Regions from separate parts of the Micromonospora sp. NPDC048986 genome, predicted to be linked through region 1. Evidence: riboswitches for the same ligand, from Rfam matches in the RefSeq annotation. Region 1 holds a riboswitch; the other holds the start of a gene.
What was found. A riboswitch is a leader RNA that binds a small molecule or an ion and turns the genes downstream of it on or off. The one in region 1 is predicted to bind cobalamin.
Positions count from the first base shown of each region.

Region 1 (7,165 bases):
GCTGTCGAGCAGGTCCGCGTCCATGTTGACGTCGAGCAGGTTGGCGCCGCCGCGGACCTGCTCCAGGGCCACGTCGACCGCCCCCTGATAGTTGTCCGACTCGATGAGCCGGCGGAACTTGGCCGAGCCGGTGACGTTGGTGCGCTCACCGATCATCACGAACCCGGTGTCGGGTCCGATCGCGAACGGCTCCAACCCACTGAAGCGGGTGGTCTCCGCCAGGGCGGCGACCGTCCGTGGCGGTGTGCCGGCCACGGCGGCGACGATCCGGGCGATGTGCTCCGGTGAGGTGCCGCAGCAGCCGCCGACGACGTTGAGCAAGCCGGACGCGGCAAACTCGCCGAGCAGGCTGGCGGTCTCCTCCGGCGTCTGGTCGTAGCCGCCGAAAGCGTTCGGCAGACCGGCGTTGGGGTGACACGCCACGTAGGTGCCGGCGATCTTGGAAAGCTCCTCGACGTGCGGGCGCATCTCGGCCGCGCCCAGCGAGCAGTTCACGCCGACGACCAGCGGATCGGCCCGCTCTATCGAGCGCCAGAAAGCCTCCACGGTCTGCCCCGACAGCGTCCTGCCGCTCAGGTCGACGATGGTCACGGAGATCCACAGCGGCAGCTGCGGCGCGACCTCACGGGCTGCGGCGATGGCGGCTTTCGCGTTCAACGTGTCGAAGATCGTCTCGATCAGAAGCAGGTCGACGCCGCCCTCGGCCAGGGCCGAGATCTGCTCCGCGTACGCCGCGCGCACGCCGTCGAAGTCGACGGCACGATACGCCGGGTCCTCGACCCGCGGCGACAGCGACAGCGTCACGTTCAGCGGCCCGACCGAGCCGGCCACGAACCGGCCACCGAACTCGTCCGCCGCCTGCCGGGCCAGCCGCGCACCCTGAACGTTCATCTCACGAACCAGTGACTGGAGCCCGTAGTCGGCCTGGCCGATGCTCGTCGCCGTGAACGTATTGGTGGTGGTGATGTCGGCGCCGGCGGCCAGATACCGCCGGTGTACGTCCAGGATGACGTCCGGCCGGGTGAGGTTGAGCAGGTCGGGATCACCGCTGACGTCCTGCGGATGGTCGACAATCAGGTCGCCCCGATAGTCCGCGGCGGTGAGCCGCGCGCCCTGCAACATCGTTCCCCAGGCGCCGTCCAACACCAGAACACGCTGGGACATCAGCTGCCGCAGCGACGATGCGGTGTCTTTCTGGCTCGATAACGCGCTCAAGCGGTCGCCTCCGAAGCTCGGAGGCGCCCTTGTCGAAGAGATGTGGGCCGAGCGTGGCGGGCTCCGCCCGTCGCAGCGCCTCTCGACCCGACAGGCAGATGTTACCCGACCCGTCTGCCTGGAGGTCCCCGTACGGCGTCGGCGTCTGGCCGCCCCGGTCACCCGGCAAGCCCGATCGTGACGAGCACCGCCCATCACTGGCGATGCAGCGGCGGGACCTCCCATGTTCGTCGGGACCGTTATCGTGTGCGGTGGCACAAACGTTGCGAGGTGCCCTGCGCGAGTGGGGAGAATCGGGAAGCCGGTGGGAGTCCGGCACGGGCCCGCCGCGGTGACCGGGGAGCTGCCACCCACGCGTACCAGACGCAGCCACTGACCCTGCCGGGTTGGGAAGGCGGGTGACCAGCGTAGATCCGGGAGTCCGAAGACCGGCCTCGCGTCATCGCCCCGTCAGGGGCACGAGCGCAGCGGGAGCCTGCCTTGGACACCGGCCTCTACGAGACCATCCACCGCCGCCGGGACGTACGTGCCCAGTTCACCGGGGCGCCGATCCCCGACGAGACGTTGAACCGGGTCCTCACGGCGGCGCACGCCGCCCCGAGCGTCGGCCTCTCCCAGCCCTGGGACTTCATCCTGGTCCGCGATCCCGAGCTGCGGCAGGAGTTCCACCGGCACGTGCAGCGGGAACGGGACACCTTCGCGGCCACTCTGCAGGGTGCGGCGGCGGAACGCTTCAACCGGATCAAGATCGATGGCGTACGCGAGTCGACGATGTCAGTCGTAGTCACGTACGACCCCGAGCGGGGCGGACCGGCCGTGCTCGGCCGTCACGCGATCGCCGACGCCGGCCTCTACTCGGTCTGTCTGGCGATCCAGAACCTGTGGCTGGCCGCAACCGCCGAGCAACTCGGGGTCGGCTGGGTCTCGTTCTACCGGGAGCCGTTCCTACGCGACCTGCTCGGCATCCCGGCCACCGTCCGCCCGGTGGCGTGGCTCTGTCTCGGCCCGGTCACCCATCTGGAGCAGACGCCGGACCTGGAGCGGCACGGCTGGCGCCAGCGACGCCCGGTGTCATCGGTGATCCACCACGATCGTTGGACGACGGAGTGACCAAAGTGGTTGTGGCGGCGCTGTCGCGCCAGGCACCCCGCCGGCATTCCTGAGGTCGGAGTGTCAACCTGGCATGACGGCCCGGCCGGAGTGTTCTCAGTGGGCCCGGCTCGGCGGTAGGCCTGGGTGGCGCCAGCAATCCGGCCGCTCCCGCGGTAGGTCACCTCCGGCCTGTCTCGGTCTCTGACCACCAAGTTCGCGAAAGTCCTCGCCTTGTCACGCCATTGGCCTCCTGCCGCACAGATGTCCACGCGCGCCCGGTTACAAGCTCCGCCGGTGTGGCCTGTCGCCGGGTTCCCTGTCTGATTGCAGTTGCCCTGCGCTGAGGATTCAAGGTCGTCACAAGAGGCGTTGCAGGTCTCGTATCTAGTTTCATCGGCAACGGGGCCGGCGGACCGAATGCCGCCCATGAACAGAACGGGGAGCGCAATGAGAAGTTGGCAACGGTCGGGTCGCAGCCGATGGTCCTTCCTGGCGGCGGGTACGGTCTGCGCAGCGCTCGCGGGCGCGCTCCCGTCACTGCCCGCGAGTGCCGCCCCAGTCGATCAGCTGACTGTGTACGTGAGCCCCTCGGGCACCGCCAGCGCCACGGCGATGGGTAGCCGTGCCGGACTCAGCGGCGACACCGCTGTCTCCTCAATCGAGGAGGCGCAGGCGATCTTGCGCGCCCGGAGGGTGAAGGACGCGAAGGTGCTCCTGGCGGACGGCCTCTACCAGCCGAGCGCGCCGATCAAGGTGGACTGGTCACCTCCGGGCGGGCAGCTCACGATCGCCGGGGTCGGCGCCGCAGCCGTGATCGACTGCAGCTTGTTCGAGGACAACAGCTCCAACACGGAGTACGGCGTGATCGTCTCCGCTGACAACGTCCGCATCTCAGGTCAGACGTACCAGAACTGCCGCAACGGTGGCATCCGGGCCAACGGAACAGCGGCCAACCCGCTCGACGCGTTGAATGTCAGTGGCAACACGTTCCGGCGTCTCGGCAGCAAGTACCAGGCCGGGCCCGGCAATGGTTACGGGGGCGTACACGCGACCTACACGACCCGGCTACGGGTTGAGGGCAACCTGTTCCAGAACCTGGAGAACGCCGCAGGCACCGGCGTCGCCGAGATACACGGCGTCTATGTCGCCAACTACGGGAGCAACACCACCATCTACGGCAACAAGTTCGAGCTGATCTCGGGTGACCCGGTGCGGACGCGCAACCGTGCGAACAACACGATCGTGGACGCCAACATGTTCTGGAAGACCGGCTCGTACGCGATCTTCAGCGATTGGCGGTACACCACCGAGGGATGCAGCACGAACGGCATCTTCTCGGCGAACAAGGTGGGCACCACCACGTACAACAACGACAGCTGGAACGAGGACGGCCAGGGCTCGATCAGCATCGTCCGGGTGCGCCTGTGGGGTCATGACGCAGCGACCGACGCCAACCTCTACGGCTGCTCAAGTGACCCGATCACCTTCAGCGGCACCAACTCGTACGTCTCAACCAGGCCCTGGTAGCAGCGGGGGGATCAGTGAGGCCGCGTCGATCTTCGACGCAGCCACCGTCGCCGCCCGCCGAGGTCGTGCTCAACCGAGCGACCCCGGCGGGCGGTGTCGTCAAGGTCATATGATCAGCGGTTCAGCGAAGTTGGGCATCGGAGAAGTGCCCGCGCCCGGAGAACGCGGCTCGGAGTGCCCACCGATTCGCCGATTCAACAGCGCCCCCGCGTTCTGTCGCGGCGACGCCGGTCAGGGGAGTGCGTCGTCGGCCAGCTTGCTGCGTACCGTGGAAGCAGCGGGGTGACCGAGCGCGGTGAGGATCTCCAATGCCTGTTCCCACACCGTTCGCGCCCGGTCCGTCTCGTCGAGTGTCTGGTGTAGATCGCCGAGGTGGTCCAACGCCTCGGCCTCGCCAAACCGGTGCCCCAGCTCGCGGCTCAGTTCTATGGCCCGTGCGAAGCAGACGGCGGCCTGCGTGTGGTCGCCGAGGCGGTGCCGAATGAAGCCGAGGCTGTCCCAGGTGCTCGCCTCCGCGATCCGGTGTCCGATCTCAGCCTGCAACGTCAGGGCCTGCTCGCAGTGGTCCAGCGCCTGCTGATACTCGCCGAGCAGGGCGTAGTGCCATCCCACATTGTTCAGCGCGTTGGCCTGTCCGCTGCGGTGTTCGAGCGCTCGGTAGAGGTCGAGGGAGATCAGATCGTGGTGGATAGCGTCCGATATCCGGCCCTGTTGGTCGTAGACCATGCTCATGCTCAGGTGCGTGTGGGCCTGCCCCACCCGGTCGCCGGTCTGGCCCAACAGGTCAGCGGCCTGTGTCAGATGGTGGTGGGCGTCGTCGTACCGCCCGAGTTGGCTGAACCCGCGAGCCAGGTCGCGGTGCGAGAGCACCTGCCCGGCCACGTCATCTCGGCGTTCGGCTGCGACCAGCGCCGCCTTCCGTAGAGCGAGCCCGTCATGCCAGTGCCCCTGCCGGTCGAGGTACGAGATCAGCGTCCAGGTCAGCTGCCAGCCGTACGCGGCGAAGCCATGTTCCGTGGCGTGCATGGTGGTGGCGATCAGTGTCGCGTGCTCGGTGGAGAACCAGGCCATCGCCTGCTCGTAGGTGTCGACCGGGTGGACGATTGTCAGCGGGACCGGCGGTTCGAGGTCGATCGGATCCCGGTGTGGGTCGAGCACCACCGCAGCGGCGTGCCCGGTGTGCAGGTAGTGCCCGAACATGCGCCGCAGCGCCGCGTCAGTCTCAGCCGCGGACTCCTCGGCACGGGTCAGTTCAGCGGCGTACGCGCGGAGCAGGTCGTGGAAGCCGTACCGGCCGGGGGCGTGTTCATCGATCAGATGGGCGCGCGTGAGTTCGGCCAGCAGCGGGCGAACGCGGTTGACCGGCAGCCCGACCAGGCTCGCCGCGCCCGCTGCTGAGACGTCCGGTCCCGGGTGCAGACCGAGTAGCCGGAAGACGCGGGCCGCCTCCGTGCTCGTCGTTCGGTAGGACCAGGAGAGCGCTGCCCGTACGTTGAGCAGTTGGTCGCCGCTGTCGAAGGCGTCGAGACCGCCGGTCGTCTCCCGAAGCTCCGCGGCGAGGCCGGCTAGCGGAAACCCGGGATGGGCGGCGGCGCGGGCGGCCACGACGGCGAGGGCCAGCGAGAGCCGGGAACAGCCATCAATGATCTCGGCGGTGGCCTCGGGTTCGGCGGCGACCCGATCGCCGCCGAGGCGACGGGCCAGCAGTTCGCGTGACTCGTCGGTGGAGAGCAGCCCGAGGGTCAGCGCGCGGGCCCCGTCGATCGCGACCAAGCCGGGTAGCTGGCGGCGGCTGGTTACCAGGACGAAGCAGCCGTCACCGCCGGGCAGCAGTAGACGGACCTGGTCGGAATCAGCCGCGTTGTCGAGCACGATGAGCATCCGCCGGTCGGCGACAATGCTTCGGTAGAGCCCAATCTGCGCGTCGAGGTCGGTCGGCGCCTCCGTGGCCGGTACGCCGAGGGCCTCGAGGATGGCGCGGATCGCGGTCGACTGCGACATCGGCGCGGCGGCTGGGGCAACGCCTCGCAGGTTCAGCCAGAGCTGTCCGTCCGGGAACTGCCACAGATTGTCGTGTGCCCAGCGCAGCGCGAGCCACGTCTTGCCGACGCCGCCAGCACCACAGATGAGCCGGATCCGGGTGTCATCCGTCTTGTCGAGAGCGGCCAGTTCCTCGCCTCGGCCGACGAACAGTGGCGGACTCGCGGGCAGTTGGCGCGGCATCGGCATCCGCCCCGCCGCAGGTCCGACCGAGGGTAGGTCCAGAGCCGGATCGGCGTTCAGCATCCGCAGGTGCAACTCGCTTAGCATCGTCCCGGGGTCGGTTCCCAACTCGTCGGCCAGGAGGTCGCGTAGCCGCTGGTACCGCATGAGTGCGTCGGCCTTTCTGCCGCACCGGTAGAGGGCGATCATGAGCTGGCCGGTGACGTGCTCGTCGAGCGGATGTTCATCGACGAGTCGCAACAGTCTCGTGAGGAGTTCGGCGTGCCGCCCCGCGCCCAGCGCGAGATCGGCGTGTCGTCGTTCGGCGGCGAGCAGCTCCCGACCGAATGTCTCCCGCATCGTGTTCAGCCACGGAGTGTCGAACTGGGCGAAGGCGGGACCCCTCCAGAGACCCAGCGCCTCCTCCAGCAGCGCCAGCGCCTGTCCGTCGTCGGCAGTCCGGGCCTGGTTGGCCAGGTGCCGAAACCGGTGTAGGTCGACCGCGCTCGGGCTGACCGTCAGCAAGTAGCCGCCAGATTGGCGGGAGATGGCGACCGAACCAGCAGCGGCCAGCTGACGCCGCAACCGGGACAAGTAGCTGTAGAGGACATCGCGCGCACGCTGCGGCTGATGCTCCCCCCACACCCGGTCCAGCAGCCGATCAACCGGGACAGGACCATTCGCGTCGACCAGCAACGCGGCCAGCACGGTCCGCTGGCGGGCGTGACCGAGGTCGACGGGGTGGCCATCGACGTCGGCCTCAACCTCGCCGAGTAACCGGAACTCAACCACCTAGCAGTCGCCTCCGGGATGGACGAGGTTGCTCTGGTAACGCAGTGAAAATCTCCAGTGCGGTGCTGGTGCGTAACACGTCGGGGAATTCGGTCATGGCCCATTGGCGGCCGGTCGGCACCGGGGACAGTCCGTACGACCCATCTTCGAGCCTGAAGCGAGGGATCCGCAGGTCATCGGCCTGTGACTAGGCAATTGGTCGTTGTCCAGGAAACCGTGCTCCGTCCCCTGAGCCACTGGCACGAATGGTCAGTGTAACGACCTGCGGATCGACCCCCGTTGGCAGGGAGTGCCCCCCGTTGACCTGCGTTGACCCTGCAAAACGCCGTGGCTGCCG
Region 1 covers NZ_JBEZFJ010000014.1:130,644-137,808, forward strand. Annotated here, with positions in the region: gene metH (methionine synthase) at 1-1,215, opposite strand, end outside; S-adenosyl-L-homocysteine riboswitch at 1,230-1,305, opposite strand; cobalamin riboswitch at 1,467-1,667, shown strand; gene bluB (5,6-dimethylbenzimidazole synthase) at 1,696-2,325, shown strand; gene AB0B94_RS26060 (hypothetical protein) at 2,887-3,834, shown strand; gene AB0B94_RS26065 (BTAD domain-containing putative transcriptional regulator) at 4,066-6,732, opposite strand; gene AB0B94_RS26070 (hypothetical protein) at 6,667-6,813, shown strand.

Region 2 (7,165 bases), on a different contig from region 1:
GCAGACGCTCCACCCGCAACAGGTCCGCGGCGGCGAGCAACCCCTCGGCCAGCGGCGTACGCCCGCCGGTGGGCAGCTCGGCCAGCCGGGTCGAGGCGGCCAGCACCGACGAGGTCGCCGGCAGCAGGGTCCGGGCGCCGCCACCTCGAAACGCGATCACCGCGACCTTGTCGCGCCGCTGGTACGCGTCGGTGAGCAGGGCGAGCACCGCGTCCTTCACCGTGGTCATCCGCTGCCGGGCGCCCATCGAGCCGCTCGCGTCCACCACGAAGAGCACAAGGTTGCCCTCGCGCCCCTCACGAACCGCCTCGCGCAGGTCGTCACGGCGCAGTCGCAGCGGACCGGTGAGCCGGCCCCGGGCCGCCTGGTGCGGCGCGGCGGCGCGGATCGTGGCCGGCAGGTGCAGCGCGCCGACCCGACCCGCCGGCACCCGGGCGCCGGTGGTGCGGCCCCGCCCGGTGCGGGCCCGTGACCGCCGGCCCGGCACCCCGTCACCCAGGCCGGGCGCGGTGAGCACCCGCGCCTTCAGCCCACCCCGGGGTACGGCCACCGGCTCGGGCTGCGCGCCGCGGGTCGGGTCGCCGTCACCGGCCGCCGACTGCCGGCCGGCCGGCGTGCGCGCGTGCCGACCGTCGCCGCTCCGGTCGTCGGCCGGGCTCTGCGGCCAGCCGTCGGCACCGTCCGGTCCGTCGCCGCGCGCGTCCGGGCCAGCGCCGTCACGCGCCGAGGAGTGCCCGGCCGCCTCGGACTCACCGAGGTCGCCGACGTCGCCGTGCTGCGGCCCGCCGCTCGGGCCGTCACCGTCTGGTCCACCCCCGTTCGGGCCGCCGCCACCGCCCGGGCCACCACCCTGTGGGCCACCGCCGCCAGCCGGGCCGCTGTCGTCGGGGCCCGCGTCGTCCGGGTCGTCGGGGTGCGCGTCCTGGGCGCGCTGCAACGCCTCGTCGAGGCGCTTCTCGTCCAGCCCCGGGGTGTCGAACGGGTCGCGGCGACGACGGTGCGGCAGCGCCAGCCGGGCGGCCACCCGGACGTCGTCGATGGTGACCCGGTCCCGGCCGTGCCAGGCGGCGTGCGCCACAGCGGTACGGGCGGTGACGATGTCGGCCCGCATCCCGTCCACGTCGAACGCCGCACACACCTCGGCGATCTGCCGCAACGCGGCGTCCGGCAGTCGTACCCCGGGAAGTCGGCGACGGGCGGCGGCCACCTGGCCGGCGATCTCCGCGTCGGCGTCGGCCCAGCGGGCCGCGAAGCCCACCGGGTCCGCGTCGGCGGCCAGCCGCCGACGGACCACCTCGACCCGGACCTCCGGATCCCGGCTGGCACCCACCTCCACCGTGAGCCCGAACCGGTCGAGCAGCTGCGGGCGCAGCTCCCCCTCCTCCGGATTCATCGTGCCGACCAGCAGGAACCGGGCCGCGTGGCTGACCGACACGCCCTCCCGCTCGACGTGGCTGCGGCCCATCGCCGCCGCGTCGAGCAGCAGGTCGACGAGGTGGTCGTGCAACAGGTTGACCTCGTCGACGTAGAGCACCCCCCGGTGCGCGGCGGCGAGCAGGCCCGGCTCGAAGGCGCGTACCCCCTCGCCGATCGCCTTCTCCAGGTCCAGCGCCCCGACCACCCGGTCCTCGGCGGCGCCCACCGGCAGTTCGACGAGACGCGCCGGCCGGGTCTCGGCGGCGGTGTCGGTCGGGTGGGGGCCGTCCGGGCAGGCCGGGTCCGGCTCGGCCGGGTCACAGCCGAAACGGCAGCCGGCCACCCGCAGCACCGGCGGCAGCAGAGCGGCGAGGGCCCGCACGGCGGTGGACTTGGCGGTCCCCTTCTCACCCCGCACCAGCACCCCGCCGATCGCCGGGGAGACCGCGTTGAGCAGCAACGCCAGTCGCATGTCGGCCATGCCGAGCACCGCACTGAACGGGTAGATCGTCGTCATGCCCGGTCCTCCAGGTCGCCCTCGCTGGCCAGGTACGTGTCGCGCAGCCGGTCGAGGGTGGCCGGCTCCGGCTTGGCCCACAGCCCCCGGTCGGCGGCCTCCAACAGCCGCTCGGTGATGCCGCGCAACGCCCACGGGTTGGACTTCTCCAGGAACTCCCGGGTGGTCTCGTCGAAGAGGTACGCGGCGGCCAGATGCTCGTACATCCAGTCGTCGACCACACCGGCTGTGGCGTCGTAGCCGAACAGGTAGTCCACTGTGGCCGCCAGCTCGAACGCGCCCTTGTAGCCGTGCCGGCGCATCGCGGCGATCCACTTCGGGTTGACCACCCGGGCCCGGAACACCCGCCGGGTCTCCTCGCCCAGCGTGCGGGTGCGCACGTCGTGCGGCATCGCCGAGTCACCCACGTACGCCTGCGGTGACGTGCCGGTGAGGTGGCGGACCATCGCCACCATGCCGCCGTGGTACTGGAAGTAGTCGTCGGAGTCGACGATGTCGTGCTCGCGGGTGTCCTGGTTCTTCACCGCCACCGCGATCCGGGCGAACGAGCGTTCCATGTCGGCGCGCGCCTCCCGCCCGTCCAGCCCGCGGCCGTACGCGTAGCCGCCCCACACCGCGTACACCTCGGCCAGGTCGGCGTCGCTGCGCCAGGTCCGGGCGTCGATCAGGGGCAGCAGCCCAGCGCCGTACGCGCCAGGCTTGGAGCCGAAGATCCGGGCGGTGGCCCTGCGCTCGTCGCCGTGTTCGGCGAGGTCTGCGGCGACGTGCGCCCGCAGGTAGTTCTCCTCGTCCGGCTCGTCGAGGGCGGCGACCCGCCGGACGGCGTCGTCGAGCAGCGCCACCACGTGTGGGAACGCGTCGCGGAAGAACCCGGAGATGCGCACAGTGACGTCGACGCGCGGGCGGCCCAGCTCGGCGGTCGGCACCACCTCGATGCCGGTCACCCGCCGGGACCTGTCGTCCCAGACCGGCCGGCAGCCCAGCAACGCGAGGACCTCGGCGATGTCGTCGCCCTGGGTCCGCATCGCACTGGTGCCCCAGACTGTCAACCCCACCGAGCGGGGGTACGCCCCGGTGTCGGCCAGGTGTCGAGCCAGCAGCGAGTCGGCGAGGGCAACCCCGACGTCCCAGGCGTTGCGGCTGGGGATGGCCTTCGGGTCGACGGAGTAGAAGTTGCGGCCGGTGGGCAGCACGTTCACCAGGCCCCGGGTGGGTGAACCGGACGGGCCGGGCGGCACGAACCTACCGTCCAGCGCCCCGAGGGTGTTGGTCAGCTCGTCGGTGGTCCGAGCCAGTCGGGGCACCAGCTCGGTGGCGGCGAAGTGCAGCACCGCGGCGACGTCCGGGATCGACTGACCGGTCACCTCGGTCACCACGGCGTCAACAGTGTCCACTGCCCAGTCCAGGGTTTCCATGCCGATGACCAGCCGCCGGGCCAGGACCTCGATGAGGTCGATCGCGTCGGCGGCGGTGCCGGCAGGCCCGTCCACCACGTCGGTCAGTGCGGCGGGCAGCGCCAGTCGCTGTCCCGGCGACGCGAGCAGCTCCTGCTCGTCGAGGGAGTACGCGACGGCGAGGGCCTGTCGCAGGCCGGGCAGGGCCCGGGCGCCACCCCAGACCTGCGGGGCGCGCAGCACCGCCAGGACCAGGTTGACCCGCGGCTCGCCCGTGGGCGCGTCGGCGAGGATGTGCAGGCCGTCGCGGATCTGCACGTCCTTGACCTCGCACAGGTACCCGTCGAGGTGCAGCACGAAGTCGTCGAAGTCGTCAGCGTCGGGCATCGCGTCGGCGTGCAGGTCGTGGTGCAGCTCGGCGGCGCGCACCAGGTCCCAGATCTGGGCCCGCACGGTGGGCACCTTCGCCGGGTCGAGGGCCTGCACTGTCGCGTACTCGTCGAGCAGTTGCTCCAGTTTGGCGAGGTCGCCGTAGGTTTCGGCGCGGGCCATCGGCGGGACCAGGTGGTCGACGACCACGGCGTGCGCCCGCCGCTTGGCCTGGGTGCCCTCGCCGGGGTCGTTGACGATGAACGGGTACACCAGCGGCAGGTCGCCGAGGACCGCGTCGGGCGCGCAGTCGGCGGCCAGGCCGAGGCCCTTGCCGGGCAGCCACTCCAGGGTGCCGTGCTTACCCAGGTGCACCACGGCGTCCGCGCCGAAGCCGCCGTCAGCGACCGGCGCTGTCAACCAGCGGTACGCGGCCAGGTAGTGGTGACTCGGCGGCAGGTCCGGGTCGTGGTAGATGGCGATCGGGTTCTCCCCGAAGCCGCGGGGCGGCTGGATCAGCAGCACCACGTTGCCGAAGCGCAGCCCGGCGAGCACGATGTCGCCGCCCTCGGTGTACAGCTCGCCCGGCGGCTCACCCCAGTGCTCCCGCATCCGCTCCCGCAGCTCGACCGGGACCTGGTCGAACCAGCGCCGGTACGTCGCCCCCGGTATCCGGGCCTCGGCGGCGGCCAACTGCTCCGGGGTGAGCCACTCCACGTCGTGACCACCGGCGGCGATCAGGGCGTGGATCAGCGCGTCGCCGTCGTCGGGCGGCGGCGCGTCACCCAGGTCGTAGCCGGCCTCGGCCAGCGCGGCGAACAGCCGGACCGCCGAGGCCGGGGTGTCCAGCCCGACGGCGTTGCCGACCCGGGAGTGCTTGGTGGGGTACGAGCTGAGCACCACGGCTACCCGCTTGTCGGCGTGCGGCACGTACCGCAGCCGGGCGTGGCGCACCGCGATCCCGGCGACCCGGGCGGCCCGCTCGGGGTCGGCGGCGTATACCGAGAGCCCGTCGGCGTCGATCTGCTTGAACGAGAACGGCACTGTGACGATCCGACCGTCGAACTCGGGAATGGCCACCTGCATGGCGGCGTCCAGCGGGGACAGCCCGGCGTCGCTGTCGGCCCACTGCGCGCGGGTGCTGGTGAGGCAGAGCGCCTGGATGACCGGCACGTCCAGGGCGGCCAGCGCGCCGACGTCCCAGGCGTCCTCGTCGCCGCCACCGGAGGCGTCCGCGGCGACCGCACCGCCGGCCGCGAGCACGGTGACCAGCAGCGCGTCGCAGCGGGCGAAGAGCCCGAGTGGGCCGGCGCCCGCGGTCAGCCCGCGCAGCGAGCCGCAGAAGATCGGCAGCGGGTTGCCGCCGGCCCGCTGGACCGCGTCGGCGAGCACGTCGACGAAACCGGTGTTGCCGGCGAGGGCGTGCGCCCGGTAGAAGACGATCCCCACCGTGGGCCGGTCCGGGTCGGCGGAGTGGTCGCCGTGCACGCCGTACGCCGGGGTGGGCGTTGGTGCGGCGAACCCCTCACCGGTGAGCAGCACCGTGTCGGAGAGGAACCGGGCCAACTGTCCGAGGTTGTCCGGACCGCCCTCCACCAGGTACGCCAGCGACTGGGTGACGACCCCGGAGGGCACTGTGGAGATGGCCATCAGCTCCGCGTCGGGCAGCGCCTCACCGCCGAGCACGACCGTCGGCACGCCGGTGGCGAGCACCGCGGCGAGGCCGTCCGGCCACGCCTGCCGACCGCCGAGCAGCCGTACGACGACGAGGGCGACCCCGTCGAGCAGGGCGGGCACCTCGTCGGCGGCGACTCTGGCGGGGTTGGCCAGCCGGTAGTCGGCACCGCTGGCGCGGGCGGCCAGCAGGTCGGTGTCGGCGGTGGACAGCAGCAGGATGCGCACGGCGGGCTCCGGAAAGTGACGCCCTGGGCCCTCACGGGGGCGACCGGGCGATGCGGGTGGGTTCGGCGTCAGCCGGTACGACGGCCCGGGCGAACGGCGCACCGACGGGTGCGTCGGGGCCGGTCAGCGCCGGGCGATCAGCTCAGCGATGCCGGTGGCCGATGTCCCCGGAGCGCGCTGCCTGAAGCGCAATACGACGATAGTCGTCGATGAATAAGACGCTGTGCGTCATCGGGTCCTCCTCGGGTGTCCACGCCCTGGGGTACGTCCCGACGGCCGAAGTATCCTGGCTTCCGGATCGACGCTCTCCCCCGGCCTTCCAACCGCAGACACACGGCCGTGACTCACAAGGGGGGATCGCTCCCCGGTGACAGTGGCGGGACCGCGTCGGAATCGCACCGACTTCCTTCACTGCCGTCAGGCCGCGAATGCTGCCACACCCCTGCGCCGCCGGTCAACGCGGACCCCACCCCCACCCGACCACGCTCACCACATTGACCTGCGGATATATCGGCGCGCGGGGGATGCATCTCGCCGCAGTGGCGGGCTGGGCGAACTGGTTGATCGGCCCTGCGGACTGGCCCGTGGCAGGGGGCGGAGTGTTCACGCGCCCCCTTTGGAGCTGATGTCGTAGACGATTCAGCCGCCTCGGCTCCCGGCCCGCGCCTCGGCTTCAGGTCCGGACGTACGGCGATATCGCCAACGATTCAGCTCCAAAGGCGCCGAACGACACATGCCCGGGACCGAACACGCCACGCGCCGACGACCGACGTCGCTCGACGCACCGATCAGCGGGCGTGGCGTTCCGGGTGGGCCCGGCTCCAGGTCCGCATCCGTTCCGGGTAGCCGGTGCGCGCCGCCTCGTACAGTGGCACCGCGTGCTTGCGGGCGATGGCCCCGGCCGCGCGGGGCGTTCCGGTACGACGGCGGATCCACTCGCCGTCGTGGGCGATCGCCACCACCGTGGTGTCCGTCGCGGTCGTCTCCGGTTCCAGGTAGAACTCCACCCCGCGCCGGGTGGCGACGAACGCCTCCAGCGCCGCGAGGTCGTCGCGGGTCGCCTCCCGGTCCAGCTTCGTCGGGGTCGCCTCGGCACCCCGTGACCGGCGGTTGAACCAGCTCATGCCCCGCCCCTCTCCTCGACGTCCCTCCAGTGCAGCACCGGTTCCTGGCAATACGCTGCACGCCGGATGGGAGAGAGCTGACCTGCGTCGGGATATCCGGGTGGAACCCGCGGCGGGTTGGCGGTGTCATGAGTGTGATCCGAACGGAGGCTCCCCTGGACGACGAGGCGCTCGTCACCCGCGCTCGGGCAGGTGACCTGGAGGCGTACAACCTCCTGGTCGCCCGGCACACCGCGTCCGCGTACCGGACGGCGGTGCTGCTCGGCGCGGGCTCGGACTCCGAGGACGTCATCCAGGAGGCGTTTGTGAAGGCGTACCGGAAGCTGTCCCGTTACCGGGGTGACGCGTCCTTCCGGTCGTGGCTGCTCGCGATCGTCGCGAACGAGACCCGCAACCTGCACCGCTCCCGTGGCCGGCGCGACGGGCTCGTGCTGCGGGCGGCG
Region 2 covers NZ_JBEZFJ010000010.1:212,943-220,107, forward strand. Annotated here, with positions in the region: gene AB0B94_RS21640 (magnesium chelatase subunit D family protein) at 1-1,933, opposite strand, end outside; gene cobN (cobaltochelatase subunit CobN) at 1,930-5,598, opposite strand; cobalamin riboswitch at 5,878-6,007, opposite strand; gene AB0B94_RS21650 (hypothetical protein) at 6,387-6,722, opposite strand; gene AB0B94_RS21655 (RNA polymerase sigma factor) at 6,851-7,165, shown strand, end outside.
Region 2: another riboswitch for cobalamin. It lies ahead of cobN (cobaltochelatase subunit CobN); the one in region 1 lies ahead of bluB (5,6-dimethylbenzimidazole synthase).